DNA from 2 places in the Paenibacillus sp. FSL H7-0943 genome. Region 1 is predicted to be linked to the other one. Evidence: riboswitches for the same ligand, from Rfam matches in the RefSeq annotation. Region 1 holds a riboswitch; the other holds the start of a gene.
The links. Region 1 has a riboswitch for S-adenosylmethionine ahead of NSQ55_RS25380 (methionine ABC transporter ATP-binding protein). Riboswitches for the same ligand answer to the same signal wherever they lie in the genome.
Positions count from the first base shown of each region.

Region 1 (10,354 bases):
ACCTTATTCGCAAATTTTCAGCCTATGAAGGAGAGTTTCGGACTCCAGTGAAGTTATTGCTAATAATAAGGTTCATTTATGCTGTTTTTCAGGTGAATAGTGACTATGGGGTCCGATAGCAATCCAAATGTAGGAAAACACCCAATATAAGGTCGCCTGAGTCCGGTGGCACCTTCACGGTAGCCCCTGCACTCTCCAATATGTTGCCTAATCGATCAAATTGGTGGATTTTGTTCAAGTAAGGTTCCAAAAAGAGGGAGCACTCCATAATTTAGATTATGGAGTGCTCCCTCTTTTTTTCTCGAGAAATTTAGTCAAGATCTATATTAAACCAAGCCTCAAGCTCTTTGATCTTGGCCTCAATTTTCTCTTCTAGCTCTGCAACAGTGTCTGCTGCAATAATGTCACCTTCAACCATGGCGAAAGGCATTAAATAACACTCTCCACAATTGTTCAGACATCCGTATTCAATAACATCATAATCTGGATTTTCCTCCAGCTTATGCATTAGCTTGTCTGTTCCGTGACCCATGTTGCTGGAACAAAATTCAATAATTGGTCTCATGATGATCTCCCTATTCCGCCTAACCATTTTATTTTTTAACTTTTTGTACTATAATGAACTTACGAAAGGAGTGATTGAGAAATGAGTGAGAATGCACAAAGCACCGAAATGTATGATGAAGTACTAGAAGTGCTGGATAAGCTTCGTCCGTTCCTGCAGCGCGATGGCGGTGACGTAGAACTGGTCGATGTGGAAGACGGCATCGTTAAGTTGAAACTTATGGGTGCCTGCGGCAGCTGCCCAAGCTCCACGATCACCTTGAAAGCCGGGATTGAACGCGCCCTCCTTGAAGAAGTAGAAGGCGTTGAAGAAGTAGTTCAAGTATTCTAAATCCCGTTCAATAACCCTCCCGATTCTCCTGTATAGGAGATCGGGATTTTCTTATTATAGAGGATTTAACATTCTCTCACAACCTTAGAACATAAAACCCGCAAGCCAACTTGGCTGCGGGTTCTTGTTATGACTATAGACGAATTTAGCTTCATTCCTTAAAACGCTGGAATGATCGCACCTTCGTACTTTTCTTCAATGAAAGCTTTAGCTTCTGGAGAATTCAGGGCAGCAACCAGCTTTTTGATGGCTTCGGAATCTTTATTGTCTTGACGGGTTACCAAAATGTTAGCATAAGGGGAATCTACACCCTCGATGAACAATGCATCTTTAGTTGGCACAAGACCAGCGTCTAGTGCAAAGTTCGTGTTGATCAAAGCAAGGTCTACCTCATCCAGTTGACGTGGGAGCATAGCAGCTTCCAACTCAATGATGTCGAGATTTTTCTTGTTTTCAGTGATATCTGCTTTTGTTGCAGCAATGTTTGTATCATCTTTCAAGGTAATCAGACCATTTTTTGCAAGTAGGATTAGTGCACGGCCACCGTTAGTAGCATCGTTCGGAATGGCAACTTTTGCACCATCAGCCAACTCATCGATCGATTTGATTTTTTTGGAATAAGCTCCAAAAGGTTCAACGTGAACGGATGCAACAGAGACCAGGTCGGTTTTATTATTTTTGTTTTGGTCATCCAGATACGGTTGGTGTTGGAAAAAGTTAGCGTCTAACTCCTTCTCATCAAGCTGTACGTTAGGTTGAATATAGTCAGTGAATTCTTTGATTTCAAGTGTAATTCCATCTTTTTCAAGCAATGGAGCAATAGCCTTCAAAATTTCAGCATGAGGAACAGGTGAGGCACCAATCACCAATTTTACTGGATCTTTAGTAGGTTCACTTGTTGCTTCTGCGTTTGGTGCTGTTGTAGCAGCCGAGCTCCCAGCATTATTAGATGCATTGTTGTTACCGCAAGCCGCAAGCACCGCAACCAGTGTCAGGCTAAAAAATGTAAGTAGTACTTTTTTCATTGTAAATCCCCCTCTAATCTATATTTTGTATTGAATAAGGATATATATGGATGTACCTTATTTCCGTGTGTAATGTTTTACGAGTCGGTCACCGGCCATTTGTAGCAATTGCACCAGTACGACAATAAATATTATAGAAACAATCATAATCTCCGTCTCATAGCGGTGGTAGCCGTAACGAATCGCCAAGTCACCTAATCCGCCGCCCCCAACCATACCAGCCATTGCTGTATAGGAGACCAGTGTAACCAGTGTGATCGTAACTCCAGCGAGCAGACCTGGACGAGCTTCTGGCAAAAGAACACGCATAACGATTTGGTTCGTCGATGCTCCCATACCTTGTGCGGCTTCGATGACTCCGCGGTCTACCTCTCTTAACGACGTCTCTACCAAGCGGGCAAAAAACGGAGCTGCACCAATCACCAGAGGTGGAATCGTACCGAGTACACCAATGGAGGTTCCAACAACGGCTTTGCTGAAAGGAATTAGAGCCACCATCAAAATGATAAAGGGTACGGAACGTAGAATATTTACAAGTAATGATAAGACCGAGTAAGTTACTCTGATTACTATACTATTCGATTTCCCCCATAAATACAATAGAATTCCGAGTGGTAAACCAAGAATAATTGTGAACAATCCGGAAAAAAATATCATTTTTATAGTAGCAACCGTAGCATCCATCATTTCTTGCCAATTTAGATCTGCAAAATTCATTACGAAATCACCTCCACATCAAGGCCTTGAGCAATTAGCCTGGAGATCGTTACAGCAATCGCCTCAGCTGGCCCTTCGAACCGCACAATCATCTGTCCATAAGGCACATCTTTAATCGTTGAAATGGTACCATGTAAGATTGCAAAGCTTACACCCGTATCACGCACGACATCGGATAGTGCCGAGCCGTAAGTTTTTTCTCCGAAAAAAGTAATTTTGACAGCTTGAGAGTTATCCCCGGCAGCAGCATCAAGCGCCACTCGAAGAGGTCCTTCATTCTGTGTCTCACTGCGGATGAAATCGCGTGTAACCTCATGCTGCGGCTTGAGAAATACCTCTGTAACTTTGCCTTGCTCAACAATCCCACCACCATGAATGACCGCGACACGGTCGCAGATGCTCTGGATTACATGCATTTCATGTGTGATCAGCACAATGGTCAAATGGAATCTTTTATTAATATCGAGCAGCAGCTTAAGAATGGAATCTGTTGTCTGGGGATCAAGCGCAGAAGTGGCCTCGTCACACAGCAGCACATCAGGGTCACTGGCTAGTGCCCGGGCGATGCCGACCCGCTGCTTTTGTCCTCCAGATAACTGAGAAGGAAACTTATCTTTATGTTCTTCAAGCCCAACTAGAGCGAGCAGGTCTTTGACTTTTGTATCAATAGCTGTTCTCGACGTACCTGCAAGGCGCAGTGGAAAGGCAATATTATCGTACACGGTCGCTGAAGACAGCAAATTGAAATGTTGAAAAATCATCCCAATCTTGCGCCGCTGTTCCTGCAGCTGACCTTGGTTAAGACTGGTTAGCTCAACACCGTCTACCCAGACCTCTCCTTCTGTCGGACGTTCCAACAGATTAATGCAACGGATCAATGTACTTTTCCCGGCTCCAGAGTGGCCGATGACTCCGAATATTTCACCTTTCTCGATGGACAGATTCAATCCAGAAAGTGCTGTTGCCGCATTACTCCCTTTTCCATAAACCTTTGTTATCCCTTTTAGATTAATCAACTCTCGTCGCCCCCCCTTTATACTTCACTTATTCTATACAAAAAAACCTCCAACGATCGATGCAGATCGCAAGAGGCTCTGTGGGTTTATTAAGACAATGCCTTCTCATCTGCCAACGACCGCAACCTGCGCCATTGTAGGAATTAGCACCATGACATTTGTACAACGCTTCCCGCGCTGGATACAAATCGGTTGCCGGGCTTCATCGGGCCTATCCCTCCGCCGCTCTCGATAAGATAAAGTTATGAAATTATATTTTTTCTGAAATCGTACATACTTTAATGCAAGCATAAGTATAGTGAGTTTATCTATTTTTGTCAAAAGGAAATATATTGAACAATTACGATTTTATGCTCTTTACCTTGCTTATTTCCTTACGCAGCTGTTCATTGCTGTAGCTGAATGCCGCGATTAATGTCTTACAGTTCATTTCGAGCGATTGTTTTAAATCCTCAAGATGGCTATCCAGATCCTCGAGCTGAATTTTGTCATGCAGACCTTGGTGCCGCTGCCACAAATCATCCTGCATTTCGGAATTCATATAATGAATTTCAGCATTTCTGCGCTTGCGTAAATTCTCCAATGGATCGCGGTAGGAGTTCTTAATCTCTTCCAGTTGATCCGCTAATGCAGGATGCACATTCAATAATTGAAGCTGACGCAGCACTGTAAAGTAAGAAAAGTGCGTTTTTAATTTGGATGTTTTGAGATCATAAAAATGATTCAGTACCGTCCCAAGCTTGTCCAGAAGAGAGAAAACCCGGATAAAGCCATCTTTATAAAAATAAACATAACGTGCATAATCGCCCTGTTCCACCGGTGTCATATCATCCATATAACCCGCAATCACTAATTTCCGGTAAAAAGCGGCCGCGAACCAACTTTGCTCCAGTTCATCCAGAGAGGAAATCAGCCCACGTGTCCAAATCTCCAGCTTGCGGTATTCATGGTCATTATCCTCATGGGCACTCATTTCCTTGCGCAGCAATGCTGCAAAAGTGGCCATATTCTCCATCGCATCAGCCAACACACCGCTGTTCTTTCGAGGCGGCTCTCCAAGTAATACCCGCAGCATATCCCAGTCCTCCTAAAGTTTTGTTCAGCGTCTGCTTCCATGGACTGCTTCGTACAAAACTCGCGACGTAAGCATCGGCCAATCAGCTCCACGATATACCGATTTCCACTTTATTATTCCGCGGGTGAAGCACCTCTATCCACGGAGGGAATGTTCTACCAAGGCGGTGGAATCATTGGGCTCGTTACATTTTTTCCAGACACGACACTACTCGCGCGATTTAGCTGCCAGACTCTTACACTCATATAACATAAGACACCAAACAAACTGGCAATCAGTAAAATATGAGCCAAAGCGGCAAATATGTACAGCCTTTCATTATCTAGAGTGTAAACCACAGCCGCCCCACTAAATACCTGCATCAAGCATAACAGCACTGCAGCTATACCTAGCGCTCTAAGCTCTGGATAATCCTTATGTTTCCAAAATGCTAAATGCCCAAGCAGCGCAGTAAGCATGAATAAGATTAAAGCCGCAATCCGATGCGTAAAAACAACACCTACACCTCCGGAAAGCTCCGGAACCCATTCTCCATTACAAAGCGGCCAACCCGAACACCCGCCTTGTGAATCCGTATGACTTACAAAGGCTCCAATATACACGACAATATAAGAATAGATGGCAGTAAAACAGGTTAAATTGCGAAAAGCCTTACTTACGGGCTTCTTTTGAGCCTCCAGCTTATGATCATATTCACGTGCTTCATGCCATCTCTTGGTTCCAAGAGCCAACATCATAGCGCTTGAAAAGGCGATCAAAGAAAAACCCATATGCAACGCCATTACAGCAGCGGATTGGGATTTAATTACTGCAAGCGCTCCCATACCACCTTGAACGATGACGAATACTAAGGTCATAAATGCATATCCCAGCAAATCGCGCCGCGTACGAGCATAACGCCAAAAAGCAAACATCGAGGCAAGTGAGAATAACCCTGCCAAACCGCTAAACAAGCGATGGGTGTATTCAATCATCGAGCCTATAGTATAAGCCGGAATTAATTTTCCATGACAGAGCGGCCATTCATTTCCGCATTCCAAGCCCGATCCAGTCTTCGTCACTACCGCTCCTCCGAGTACAGCGAGGAACATGATAAGGCAAGTAAGATAACTAAGCCATTTCAACTGATTTGTCGTCAAAAATATCACCCGCAGTTTTTAGTAATGAAGAAGCAGCCAGACTTATATTTCAAAAAACCACCGCTTTGCACAAACAAGCGAAAGCGGTGGTTCCTTAGGAATTACTTTTGAAGGCTTTGATGCACTTGGACCGCTTTATCAAGGAAATTCTCAATCTCTTCACGGGATTTGCGTAATTTATTAACGAATCTAACCAATTCCCGTCCATCCGAATATGCGACGAAGCTTGGAATACCCATAATATTTTGTTCTTGACTAACATCGCCCACGGCATCAACATCTACCTCAACCAGTGTAAGGCGGTCTGCATAAGACTGCTCTACCTCTGGGATAAAAGGATCGATAAATTTGCAATCCGAGCACCAGTCAGCCTTGAAGATGGCCACTGTTAATCGAGGTGATTGAATGGCTACCTGAAATTCAGCAGGAGAACTAATTTTGTCCATGATTTACTCAGTCCCTTCTTCAATATCTGTCTATTTTCTACTCTTTAAGTGAAGCAAAATGCAGTGTAGAAGTCAAACCTATTCTCTCATACGAACACGTGCAGGCTGTAACTTCATCAGCGGATTCAATAATTTTTGCAGCGCCCGCGGATAACTGGAGATTTCCTGTTTAGTCAGCACGCCCAGCACAATAAGCAGTACTAGATAAATAACAACAACAGCGGCTCCTACAACAAGACAAGTGATCAGAAACGCCAAACGTGCAGGCATCAGATCTGTTAACAGAATCCCAGCCTCATTCAAGCCATAACCAATCCCGCCGGACACAAGTACCGCAATCACGAAACCGCCCCAACGCTTGCCCATAATTTCAAAAGGCACAATCGATTTCAGCATACGTAAGTTAAGCAAAGTAATGACCACGAAACAAAGTGCTGTTGCACCGATGATTCCGTAGATGCCAAATACCTTACTAAGTAATAAGCTTGCCACTAATTTTACAATAATACCCGCTAACACATAATACATGGAAATTCGCGATTTGCCCATACCTAACAAAATAGAGTTCGTTGTCATCATCGTAATCTGAAAGATCGTTCCTAAAGTAAGCATGGCTACGATACCACTGCCATCTAAACTACTGAATAAGAGGCCATTAACTGAATATGCAGCAACTACGAGTGATAGAACAATCGGTGCTCCTGTTAAAATAGAGATACGAAGTGCTAACGTCACTTGCCCTTTTAGATGTTTTTCATCCCGACGGGCATATGCAGCTGAAATAATTGGTATTAGTGAAGTGCTCAGTGCTATAGAAAGAACCGGCGGAATCCCGGCGACACTCTGTGCCCGACTCCCGAAAATACCCAAAGCACGTGTGGCATCAGCTACACCAACTTGTCCACTCAGTAACGGTACAATTAAAGATGTATCAATAAAGTTCACTACTGGAACCGTAACTGAAGATAGAACGATAGGAATGGATAATTTAAATATATCCTTATAAATTCCAAATAGAGGAAGCTTCGCTTCATTCGTTTTGTATAACGCAGTTTGCCCCTCACTACGCCGTAATTTCATAGCGTAATAGAGCATTACACCAAAAGCACCAACACTACCAAATACACTACCGAATGATGCTCCAGCAGCCATCCAAGTGTTGTCGTACCCTTTTTGTAACAATACAAATGCCAGAAGAACAGCTGTAGATACCCTCGCGATCTGCTCCACAATTTGAGAGATGCCACCAGCCATCATATTATTCCGCCCTTGAAAGTACCCACGCATCATTGCTATAGAAGGGAAGAGTAGGAGTGCCGGAGCTATGGCCCGGATCGCCAAAGTACTTTCAGGAACTTTTGCATATTCTGCATAATAAGGAGCACCTATGTATAACAATGCGCTCATAATTACGCCAACTACAACACCAAACATTAATGCCGCCCGATACACCTGTTGAGCTTCATTTGGCCTATTCAGTGCATAACGCTCAGATACCATTTTACTTAATGTACTTGGAATCCCTGCTGTAGCCAGCGGTAATAACATCAAATAAACTGTGTTTGCCTGCGTAAATGAAGCATTACCAACATCATTAAATAAATGCTCCAGCGGCACCCGCTGGACAAGCCCGAGTACCCTTGCCACCAAAGCTGCAGCAGCAAGGATAAGCGTGCCTTTAACAAAAGACTCTTTCTTGGACAAACTCTTTCCCCTTCTTCACTGTTAAATTAAAACCGGGCGACCCATATAAAAAAGAGGACGACCATAATTACCTGCAACACGATTTTGACCAAGGTGCTGCTAAATAAGCCGAGTATGGAGCCAACACTTACCTTAGCAGCTTTAGACGGGGAAGATCCCACAATCAATTCTCCAATAAAAGCCCCTAGAAATGGTCCAATGATAAGACCAAAAGCTGGAATAACAAAAGGTCCCAAGATCAGCCCGATCGTGCTCCCGATAATCGATGAACGTGAGCCGCCAAATTTTTTGACACCCCACGCTCCTACAACATAATCAGCAACAAAAAGAACTACAACGATCAGTGTTTGAATAATCCAGAACCAAACCCCAAAGGGCTCAAAAGAAAAGAACCAGCCGTATACAAAAAAGGCAAGATAGATCGCTAACGCACCCGGCAGTATAGGATACACAGCCCCTGCCAATCCTACAGCAAACAAAACAATGATAAGAATCCAACCCAGGATCGTCAATTCCTTAACCTCCTACTAGCATAATGCTCCATGGATTCACTTCGCAGTACTGCTTTTATTATTTGCTGCCTACAGAGGCTGCAGCTTCGGTAAAGATATACTTTTGAATGACCTCAGCAATCCCGTCTTGATTATTGGTCGCCACCACAACGTCAGCCTCTTGTTTAACCGTCTTTTGCGCATTGCCCATGGCAACCCCAAGCCCAGCCTGCTGGATCGCCGCCAGATCGTTAAGGCTGTCGCCCACAGCTACAACTTGCGACATTTCTATTCCCAGCAGCTTGCAGACTTCCTTTATTCCTGCTGCCTTATTCACGCCTAGAGGATTAATCTCCAGATTGTGCGGAGAAGAGTTCGTAATCTCCAGTCCACCCATATCTTGAAGACGAAGCAACAGCTTATGACGAAGCTCATCATCTTCAGTGTGATAACCGAACTTAAGCCATTCTCTACCCGTTACATCGCCATCCCAGTTATCCTGTTTAAGAACTTCGTCCAGAGAATAAGCCCAGAACCAGATGTCATCTGCTTTTGCAAGATCATACATTTCTTGTACCAGCTTGGGATCCATTAGTGATCTCCGGTATATTTCATGTGGCGCTCTCCACACCTCACTGCCGTTCACAGTGATCATCGGTGTCTCTAAACCTAGCTGCTCTGCATAGGGTAAGGCACTTACAAATGCTCGGCCTGTCGACAGACAGACATGAACGCCTGCGTTGACCGCCTTTTGAATCCATTCCACCGTTGTGGGTGTAATTATCTGTTCATCATTCAGTAGGGTTCCATCCATATCCAATGCAAGCAGGCGGTATTTGGCAATCATTTGCCACCCCTCCATTCTTGTATGCTCTCATTTGAGAAGCTGTTTATTTTTTAAATCTTAGCCATAGGGTCAGAGTTACTCAGTACCTGTAGTCTCTCCCTCCTTCGCATTATCATTAGTATTATTGCCAGACTGGAGACTTTTCTTTGGAACTCCATCAAGGCCATATTCCCAATCATAGGCATCAAATATTTTACGTGCGACTGGTGCCGCACTTTGTGAACCAAAACCACCTTCAGGGATTACAACCGCCACAGCCAACTTAGGATTATTACGTGGAGCATATGCAATAAATACCCCATTATCGCGAATTTCACCCTTAGCTACTTGCTGAGAGGTTCCCGTCTTACGGGCAAAGTCATAAGGGAAATCAGAAAAAGCACTAACTTCACTTCGCATCCCCTGCTTAATTTCATTCCAGTAGGACTTATCGAAGTTTGTTACTTCATCAAGCACCTCACGTTTAAATTCTTTGATTATATTTCCATCTGCATCAGTAATCTTGCTAACCAGTTGAGGTTTAATCCGCTGTCCTTCATTAGCAAGTGTAGTAACATACTGTGCAAGCTGCATTACTGTATAACTTCCTTGTTGTCCGAAAGAGGCATAGACCAGTGCGGACTGCGCACTACCAGCAGCTTCTATATTGGTATAGTTTCTTTGACCCAAGAATTCATTTGGCAGGTCAATTCCCGTAGATACACCAAGGCCGAACTCTTTCATATAGACATCCCAGATGTCAATCCCTTTGCTTTTATATTTGTCATACAATCTTTTACCGACCATATCGACCATAAATGCATTCGAGGATTTCTCAATGGCTCTAGCAGGATCCAAAGAACCATATACGTGGTTAGAAGAGTTTCTTACCTTCGTTTCATGCCCAGACTTACCAAAAGTCGCAAAACCTCTATCCTGATAATAAGAAGAAGTTGAAAACAACCCTTCATTCAGGCCCACGAGTACACTCAAAGGTTTAATCGTTGAACCTAGAAGCAA
Region 1 covers NZ_CP150148.1:5,802,588-5,812,941, forward strand. Annotated here, with positions in the region: gene NSQ55_RS25360 (YuzB family protein) at 311-565, opposite strand; gene NSQ55_RS25365 (NifU family protein) at 647-895, shown strand; gene NSQ55_RS25370 (MetQ/NlpA family ABC transporter substrate-binding protein) at 1,054-1,920, opposite strand; gene NSQ55_RS25375 (methionine ABC transporter permease) at 1,978-2,637, opposite strand; gene NSQ55_RS25380 (methionine ABC transporter ATP-binding protein) at 2,637-3,653, opposite strand; SAM riboswitch class I at 3,756-3,891, opposite strand; gene NSQ55_RS25385 (Cthe_2314 family HEPN domain-containing protein) at 3,994-4,728, opposite strand; gene NSQ55_RS25390 (heme A synthase) at 4,884-5,867, opposite strand; gene NSQ55_RS25395 (thioredoxin family protein) at 5,969-6,313, opposite strand; gene NSQ55_RS25400 (polysaccharide biosynthesis protein) at 6,392-8,017, opposite strand; gene NSQ55_RS25405 (DUF456 family protein) at 8,044-8,529, opposite strand; gene NSQ55_RS25410 (Cof-type HAD-IIB family hydrolase) at 8,588-9,355, opposite strand; gene NSQ55_RS25415 (penicillin-binding transpeptidase domain-containing protein) at 9,431-10,354, opposite strand, start outside.

Region 2 (10,354 bases), 3.0 Mb from region 1:
TCTCTGAAGAGTCAGTGAATGATACTTCTAACAATCTTCCAAAAACAGCGACAGCTGTTATCGAGAAGATCAATAAAGATATGGCGGAGCTCTATAAAAAATCTAATTATTACACAATGGAGACTAATAAAGGAAAGTTAAGAGAGGATTTGTTACAAAACCAGATAAAATCTAACAATAGTAATTTTGAGATTGTCTATGGTGGAAATCATGAATGGCTTGAGCATAGCAATATGTTTGCTTTTTCCGGGTATTCGATTGATGGGGACTCGGTCTCAACTGAGGGAGCTCCATGGTATGCTGGATGGAGCGGGATTCAAATTCAGAATTTTAATATGATTAAGGAACCTTGGAAGGACTCTGGCGTAAAATCAAGCTACAAAATTAGAAAAAATGATTTTGATGCATTTGTAGGTAGGGATATTGAGTATCTAGTGAATTCCGGCGGGACTTTTGAGCAGGCTATTCTTACTGGACTAAACCTGAGCTATGCCGGTAAGAAATATGAACGGTTCATCTATAACAATCAAGACAAGGAGTATAAAGACAGGGTTGTATACACTCAGAATACTACACCGTCTAAGGGAGGGCGATGGATAGATTATGTTCACGTCCTGCAACCGCCTACCTATCTGTCTTGGGGATCAGGGAGGATTTACATCCAAGGTTCCAACGGAAATATTACTTACTTAGGCATTCCTATCGCACCGTTTATTTTGCAGGTAAATGATTTATCCCCTCATTTCGAAACTTTGCCAACCGGCGCGGTAGCTGGACAAGAGGTAACCGTTGGAATCAGACTCAGATCCAGCTTCGCCACCCAGAAAACAACAGATTACGCTTGGAAGATCACGAGTAACGGAAAGGAAATCCCTGTAAGATACCATGGTCATGCGTCAACGTTAGCAGGTGAAATTATGCTTGCGGCTAATACGGCTGACAATATTCTTTTCGCGACATTTACAATGCCTGATGAGGACGTATACATCCAGTTTAATCTGAACAGGCTGAAGTCACCTAATGAAGTCTTTTACGGAAATAATGAGATTTACGGATGGATTAAGAAGGTCAACTCGATGCCAACAACTAAAGGCTCCTTCGATCTGGATTATAATGTGTTATCGAAAAAAGTGAAATTCGGGTTAGCCGATGGCGCTGCTATAAAGGCTGTTCTACAACCGCAATATTCTGATTTTACTTGGAGTGGGAATGCTACAGGCGCTTTGGAAGTAATCAATAATTCGGATACTATCTATCGTTATTTCCGTGTGGAGAATAATCCGCTGGTTAACGATGCCGCCAGTACTATAGTTAGACAACCTGACATCATAGCTAGTCTACAGCGCCCTGATTTTGGTGATGATCCTGTTAACGGTAAGTGGTACATTAATCCGGCTCCGTATACACCTAATCAAAAGTCAGGTAATATCAGTTTCCAGGGTACTGTGAGCAGAAATTTCACTCGTAATTATCAGGTGTGCAGCACAACAAAGAACGGGGAAGGTAAAGATGTTGAATCTTGTCAAACATATACGGAGAGCGGCAGCACTTCAGCTCCGTTTACACCAGGTGAGGATGTCAAAACCATTCGGACTTATATTTATAATGGGGCCAAACAAATAGCACCTAAGCTGTACAAGAATTCAATAGACAAGAATAAAGCGGATTCTTTGATTCGAAAGCTCTTCTGGACAAGTGAGCCTTACAATTATAATGTAATCCGCTGGATGGCTCATGAAGATGAAAATAAGAACTTACAGGATTGGACGAAAGTAAAGGGGCAATTCGAGCGAATCTTCACACAACAGGCAAGCGGAGATATCGGCTGGAAGGTAGAGAATAGCATGGCTCAAGCTTATAAGAAAGCCAGAGCTACCGCTAAAAAAATGCTTAACGACAAATCTAATTATGATACCGCCGTGTTTGCTACGGATAAGCAACTTCAAGGGTATGATTATCCGATTAAATCCGGATATTATTTTAATCCTGTTGGAACGTATACCTTTACACTGGAGACAGTTACGTTTAAAGATACGGATAAAGACACGAAGGACCATAAGGATCTTGTTGAGGAACTTACGAATTCTTTCCGATATGAAACTGATCTTATGTATATCAATAATGATAAAGTTGCGGTCAATCTGCGGAATGAACCACTGAGCAAAAACGGGAATAACTTTGCAAGAAAGCCAGCGGCTTTATCCGTAGAGGATAACACCGGAGTGAATGATGCGAAGTTGCTGACGGTGGAGAACAGCTTTACTAAAGATGTGGAAGAGATCCCATATTCACAAGAAAGAGAAAGTGATAAAGGCACCCATGAATTCTGGAAGAATATATTAGAGGGTTACTCACAGTCTAGTACACTGGGAAGCTTCAACAATTTCAAATACCGTGAATATGTGGGCTTGAATCAGAATATGTACAAGATCACGGAAAAGTCTACGGTGACGATTACGATTAATAAGGACCATATTCCTGTCTATACTACAGCTGAAATGCCAGATGGGAAGTACTATGTTAAGGCTTGGCTGGCAGATGTGGAGCTCTCCAAGAGTACCAACGCGTACAAATCACTGGGCAAGCTTGTCGGCATTAAGCCGCTGGATCAAATTGAGGTTACGGTAAAAGGCTCTATGTTTGATGACTTAAATAATTAAACATCAATAGTCTCCCTTCATGCAAAAAAGCATGAAGGGAGTTTTATTATTGTGATAGCGCTTCATCCAACGTATAATAAGGGCTGTTGATTGTTTTATTTTATATTAATTTTTATTTTCAAACTGGATGGCGGATTATTGCTTAATGGAGAAGGGAGATAGTTGCTATGAAGTTATTGGGAGCGATTGAAGCAGGCGGAACGAAGTTTGTATGCGGAATTGGTTATGAGGACGGTACCATTCTGGACCGAGTTAGCTTTCCGACAACAACACCGGAAGAAACGATGGGACTCGTAATTGACTATTTTAATGGGAAGAATGTAGAAGCTTTTGGTATTGGATCGTTTGGACCGATTGATCCCGTGCTGGACAGCCCTACTTATGGTTACATAACAACGACACCAAAACCTCACTGGGGACAATATAATTTGGTAGGTACAATGGCTGAGCAATTTAACGTGCCGATCGGTTTTGATACGGATGTGAATGGTGCAGCGCTTGCGGAAAGTAAATGGGGAGCGGCTAAAGGTCTGGACAGCTGCCTTTATATTACGGTTGGGACAGGCATTGGAGCGGGAGCAGTAGTTGGAGGTCAGATGGTGCATGGATTGTCTCATCCTGAGATGGGGCATATTCTAGTTCGCAGACATCCAGAGGACACGTTTGAGGGCTACTGCCCTTATCATGGCGATTGCCTTGAAGGGTTAGCAGCAGGTCCGGGGATTGGCAAACGCTGGGGACAACCAGCAGGCGAGCTGCCTGTTGACCATCCAGCTTGGGATATGGAAGCTCATTATCTTGCACATGCACTTATGAATTACGTGTTGATTCTGTCTCCCGAAAAAATCGTAATGGGCGGTGGTGTCATGAAGCAAAGCCACTTGTTCCCGCTAATTCGTACCAAGCTGCAGGAGCTGCTGAAGGGTTATGTTCAGCATCCAGCGCTAAATACCGACATCGATAATTATGTTGTGCCACCGCAGCTTGGAGATAACGCAGGACTTGCAGGTGCGATTGGACTGGCAACTTTAGCTTTGGCAAGAAACTAGTATAAAAAGATATTGACTGTTAGGAAATATATGGTATTGTAGGATCTAACAGTATAGCATTTAATGAGGGAGCACCTCTTTCACGTTTATCGTGAGAGTGGTGCTTTTTTGCGTTTTCCGAGTCTGACAGTGTGGGATTCACATCAGCGAATAAGTAGCTCAGACCGGTAGGTATAGTGCTTGCTGAAGACTAGAAAGGCAGGGATGAATATGCAAATTGTATTTATGAATCGCTTATCCAGAATATCTGGGGTGGATCAAGAGGTGTTCGCTCAGCTATGGATTGGAGAGGAAGAAGGAGTGTGGAGCCTGGGCTGGCGTGATTTTTCAGGCGGTGAGGAAACCCAGGAGCATTTGTGGTACGCGGGTGGTTCATGGAATGAAATGCTTTGTGTTTACAGGCATGAGCTGGCGGTGAAGATGGGGGATGGCTATCGGCCGTTGATTGATGGCGTATTTCATGAAGAAGACGGCCTTACCGGGCGTAATCAGGAGCAGCTAAGGCTGCAATATTACAGTGAATATAATGGGAGCGAAGCTATTTATGAGGAGTTATGTGCTTGGCGCCGCAGCCGAGCTTCTAGTGAACGGAAAGCCCCTTACATTCTTGCCAGCAATCGTTTGTTACGTTTGATAAGCACTTTCTTGCCACATACACCAGAGGAGCTGCTGCAGATCCCTGGTGTAGGGGAAGGAAAGGCAGCCCAATATGGCACGGATTGGTTGGCTATAACCTCTACGGCTGCAAGGGAACATTCCTTTCCTTTGAATTGGGTACACCAAGAAATTGAGGAGGATTCTTTTGTATCCTGGCTCTATAAACAGAAAGAGGTCAAATATAAGAAACAGCTAGAAAGACTGCGATTACGGCGAATTCTGCTGCAAGGGATCGAGAATGGGTTAGGGTTAGAACAGCTTAAGGTGAACAGTGGAGTGAACCGTCGCGAACTGATTGAAGCGGTAGAGGAGCTGGAAAGAGAAGGTTATTGCGTGGAGAAACTGATCGAGGTAGAACTGAAAAATGTGCCGCAGAATGAGCAGGAGGCGATATGGAATGCCTATGCAGAGGTTGGAGATCTTTTTCTAAAGCCAGTGCTGCATAAGGTGTATGGGGAGGATTTTTCAGCAGCAGAAGGGCTGGATAGCTATTATGAACATCTGCGGCTGATCCGCATTCGTTTCCGGCGGGAGCAAGCTCCTAAAGTGGGCATGGCGACCAGTTTCTAGTAGCTTTTTATCATATCAAAAAGACGAAGGCTTCCTTACACCATAGGGTTAAAGGGCCTTCGTCTTGCCTATTCGTCCGTTTATTTTCATAGCCATTCTTTCTTGCGGAATACATACAGCATCCCACAGCCTAACGTCAACATTAGACCTATAACGGCAAAATAACCGTATTTCGTATGCAATTCCGGCATATGATCAAAGTTCATCCCATAGATTCCGGTAATTACGGTCAAAGGCATGAATATCGTTGTAATCGCGGTAAATACTCTCATAATTTCATTGGCGCGGTTGGCGATACTGGATTGGTAGGCCTCACGTAAGTTGCCCATGAGATCGCGGTACGTCTCAAAGGTTTCGGATATTTTAACTGCATTTTCATAAATGTCGCTAAAGTATTTCTGCAGCTGATCATCAATCAGACGGAGGTCTTTTTTATTCAGGGTATTGATAACCTCTTTCTGTGGTCCCAGCATCTTCTTTAACCATAAGATCTCACTTCGCAGACCGATAATCTCACTCAGATGAGATTTCTTGGTATGCATTAGGATATCCTCTTCAAGCTTCTCAATCCGGGCTTCAATTCGGTCACCTACGGAGAAATAATTATCTACGACAAGGTCGATAAGCAGGTAAAGGAATTGGTCGGGTTCGCTAACCTCTTGTTCCCATAACATGGGCTTCAGGACGCGTAGCTCGTGAATCTTTTGTTTCGTTACAGTAATAATATAATGTCTGCCCAAGAATATATTGAGCGCCCGCAGGAAGATTTCCTCATCATCAAAGCGGATGCTGTTTACAACAATAAAGTAATGACTTTCGTATATTTCGATCTTTGGACGTTGATCCTCTTCACTAAGGCAATCCTCAACAGCGAGATCATGCAGGTTGAACAGGGGCTGAAGCAGCTCCAAATCCTCCACATCTGCATCAATCCAATAGAACCCTTCTGTTGGGGGTGTCAATGTTTCATCAATTTCATCAATAGGTGTAAAAACCCCTGCATTCACCAGCCGGATTTTCATCTGATTCCACTCCTTCTATCCCCGGGTCTTCACCAGGGACTGCTAATTAAGCACAGAGAAAAAATCAGCTTGGCCGGCGTTACAATCAATACAAGAGGCCGAATGACGATTCGAGGGCATGAAGAAGAACTGCTCCCGCCGCCGGCAAGCTGATGATTATCCTGTGTGGTTGCTCATTCTGTACACTTAATTGCGAGCTCGGGTCGCCTTCCATTCTTCTTCTCACCTCTTCTTTTCGTTCAGGTATGAAATACTTGTCTAGTATAACAACGGAGTATGCCTCTTTCAAGCAAATTTATTGTTACTTTGAGGCTACTTCAGCATTGTATGGACTTGACGAAAAGGAGGTTCATGATTTAAAGTAAATTTTAAAGAAATTTAATTGAATACAGCTAAATCTTATCAAGAGCAGGTGGAGGGACTAGCCCTATGAAACCCGGCAACCGGCGTGTGAACGCACGGTGCTAATTCTTGCGGAACTTTGCTGACGACTAAACCTCGTCCAAAAGTTTCTGGCAGATGAGAGAGGCGCATATGACTGTAGATATGACCTTTCTCGTTTTCCGAGAAAGGTCTTTTTATTGTTCAGAAAGCCGCGATGTGACATCATAACCTAAATACAGTTAAGGAGTGGAAAGACAATGCCAATTAAAATTCCCGACAGTTTACCAGCAAAAGAAATACTATCCGGTGAAAATATTTTTGTGATGGATGATAGTTTGGCTTTCCATCAGGATATCCGTCCACTAAGGATTGCTATTCTGAATCTCATGCCGACTAAAGAAACGACGGAGACTCAATTGCTGCGTTTAATAGGAAATTCACCGCTACAGGTTGACGTTACCTTGCTGCATCCACGCTCACATACTTCTAAGAATACTTCTGCTGAGCATTTGAGAAGCTTTTACAAAACTTTTGACGAGATCAGCCACCGCCGTTTGGATGGTCTTATTGTTACAGGAGCACCCGTAGAGCAAATGGAGTTTGAGGAAGTATCCTATTGGGAAGAGCTAAAAGAGATTTTTGAATGGAGCAAGGATAATGTGACCTCGACCATGCATATCTGTTGGGCGGCACAGGCAGGGTTGTATCATCATTTTGGTGTTCGTAAAGTGGCTTTGCCTGAAAAATGTTTTGGAGTATTCTCCCATACGATTAATCAAAATAACATTAAATTGCTGCGCGGCTTTGACGAGGTATTCCATGTACCGCATTCCCGTCATACCGATGTCTCCCGCGAAGATATTGAGAGCAATCCAGATCTGCAGATTCTGGCGGAATCCGAAGAAGCTGGTATGTATCTAGTAGCTACGACCGACGGCAAACAAATATTTGTGACCGGACATTCCGAATACGATCCATTATCCTTGAAATGGGAATATGATCGTGATTTGGAGAGGGGCATGGAGATGGCCTTGCCGAAACACTATTTCCCTAAAGATGATCCAGAACAAACACCTCCTGCAGTGTGGCGTGCACATGCCAACTTATTATTCTCTAATTGGCTCAATTACTATGTATATCAAGAGACACCTTACGATATCGACCCGATTGTTTATTAAGATCAGCGCTACATTACAATTTAGGAGGCATTTATCATGGACGACAAACTTAGGATTGAAAGCAGACTGGCACAAATAGGTTCACAAGAAGATCCGGCTACCGGAGCCATTAATTTCCCTATCTATAATGCTACGGCATTCCGTCACCCGAAGCTTGGGCAGAGCACAGGTTTCGATTATAGCCGTACCAAAAGTCCAACCCGTTCCGTACTAGAGAATGCGGCTGCGGAATTGGAGTCTGGTGATGCAGGTTTTGCCTGTAGTTCTGGGATGGCAGCTATTCAAACCATATTTACCCTGTTTGGGCAAGGCGATCACTTGATCGTTTCGCTGGATCTTTACGGCGGGACCTATCGTTTGTTGGAACGAATTATGTCCAAGTTTGGAATCACTGCTTCCTATGTAGATACGAATGATTTGGATGCGCTTGAGGCTTCACGTCTTCCAAATACGAAGGCGATATTTATTGAAACGCCAACGAATCCTTTGATGATGGTTACGGATATTGCAGCCGTTGCTACTTGGGCCCGTCATCATGGGCTGCTCACAATTGTAGACAATACACTGCTGACTCCATTTTTCCAGCGTCCTCTGGAATTAGGTGCGGACATTGTAGTCCATAGTGCTACCAAATATTTGGGCGGACACAATGATGTACTTGCGGGTCTTATTGTATCTAAAGGAGCTGAATTATCCGCTGAAATAGCGATTCTACATAACTCTATTGGCGCTGTGCTTGGGCCAACAGACAGTTATCAGCTGATGAGAGGCATGAAGACACTGGCCCTGCGTATGGAACGGCACGAGAGCAATGCGCTAGCAATTGCCCGCTATCTACAAGAGCATCCGGCGATTGCGGAAGTGTTCCATCCAGGCCTGCCGGATCATCCGGGATATGAAATCCAGAATCGCCAGTCCTCGGGCAATACCGGAATTTTTTCTTTCAAATTAAAAGATGCCAGATACGTAGAACCTCTGCTTCGTCATATCCGGCTTATTGCCTTCGCGGAGAGCCTCGGCGGGGTTGAATCGCTAATGACCTATCCTGCAGTACAGACGCATGCGGATATTCCTGTGGAAATTCGGAATGCGGTGGGTGTAGATGATCGATTGCTGCGCTTCTCGGTCGGTATTGAACATGCGGAGGATCTAATTGCTGATCTTGGTCAAGCTTTAGAGGCTGCGCGGGCGGAAATCGAAACGAAGTAAAAGTAACGGCAACCCAGATCGGCACCGAATGCTGGGAAATATCGAGGATCTATCTCACCGTTGATTTAGAGCTGGTGTTGGACGCAGGATGAAATAGAGCTGTCTCATAAGCCGGGAATTGGCTGCTGGGATAGCTCTTCTTTTTGGACTTTTTGCTATTGGACACAGCTGACCTTAGACACAGCATTATTACACATTTGGAATGTTAACGGACTCCACAGCAGCTATTGCGCTAAAAACCAGCCTTCATGAGTCTCTTGTCAAGGAATAGCGTGGCTGGAGTCCATAACTATGCTCCAAAGGCTAAATACTAACTAATAACGTCATCTGTGTCCGGCAGCCTCAAGGAATTTTGATTCACCGGGTGCAGGCAGCAATGTAAGGACTCTTTCTGCTGGATGGTATCTTGCTAAGAAAGTAAAAAGTTTTTCAAGCTGTTCAGATTGTGATACGATGAGGAAATGAACTGTTCATTTATTAAAATATAAGGTATAAGTTACATACTATACTTTATCCTTATGTTACTACGAGAAACGGTTGTTATCTCTAAAGGACGACAACGTTATTTTTCTTGTGATTTTGTGAATCTACCATATCCCTAAGGGTTTAAAAGGAGGATGCGAACGATGAGTACGATAGATCTTATTTTGGATAAAGCCCTGCGGGGTGACCGTCTCCAATTGGAAGATACCATCCGACTATTCGAGAGCAACGAAATTGAGAAAATGGGTGCTGCTGCAAACACTATTATGGAACGCTGGCATCCGGACCCGTTAGCCACATTTGTAATTGGCCGTAATATTAACTATACGAATGTATGTGATGTGTACTGCCGTTTTTGTGCTTTTTACCGCAGACCAGGCTCGGATGAAGGCTATGTGCTGCCAGATGAAACGATTTATCAAAAAATTGCTGAAACGATTGCTGTTAATGGTACAGAAATTCTTATGCAAGGTGGAACTAATCCTAACCTTCCATTTAGCTACTATACAGATATACTGCGCGGAATTAAGCAACGTTTCCCTGAGATTACAATGCACTCCTTCTCTCCTGCGGAGATTATGAAGATGAAAGAAGTATCAGGATTACCACTGGAACAAGTGGTTCGTGAAATTCATGCTGCGGGTCTGGATTCCTTGCCAGGCGGAGGCGCAGAAATTCTTGATGACCGTACACGCCGCAAAATCAGCCGGCTAAAAGGCTCGTGGCGCGAGTGGATGGATGTAATGCAGACAGCACATAAAGTGGGTATGAATACAACAGCAACAATGGTGATTGGGCTTGGAGAAAGTATGGAAGAACGAGCTTTGCACTTACTACGTGTACGTGAGGCTCAGGATGAGTGTATTGCCAACAAATATGATTCTGAAGGTTTCTTGGCCTTTATCTCATGGACATTCCAGCCGGACAATACCAACCTGAAGCTGGACAGACAAACGCCTGAGGAATATCTGAAGACGGTAGCGATCAGCCGCCTTGTGTTGGATAATATTAAGAACTTCCAATCTTCTTGGGTCACTATGGGGCCAGAGGTCGGCAAGCTCTCCTTGCAATATGGCTGCAACGATTTCGGCAGCACAATGATTGAAGAGAACGTAGTATCTTCAGCGGGTGCGACTTATAAG
Region 2 covers NZ_CP150148.1:1,942,588-1,952,941, forward strand. Annotated here, with positions in the region: gene NSQ55_RS08385 (hypothetical protein) at 1-2,660, shown strand, start outside; gene NSQ55_RS08390 (ROK family protein) at 2,828-3,709, shown strand; gene NSQ55_RS08395 (HRDC domain-containing protein) at 3,920-4,936, shown strand; gene corA (magnesium/cobalt transporter CorA) at 5,023-5,958, opposite strand; SAM riboswitch class I at 6,355-6,484, shown strand; gene metA (homoserine O-succinyltransferase) at 6,600-7,520, shown strand; gene NSQ55_RS08410 (PLP-dependent transferase) at 7,557-8,729, shown strand; gene mqnC (cyclic dehypoxanthinyl futalosine synthase) at 9,356-10,354, shown strand, end outside.
Region 2: it holds a riboswitch for S-adenosylmethionine, as region 1 does, so the genes downstream of both, metA (homoserine O-succinyltransferase) here and NSQ55_RS25380 (methionine ABC transporter ATP-binding protein) in region 1, are expected to answer to the same signal.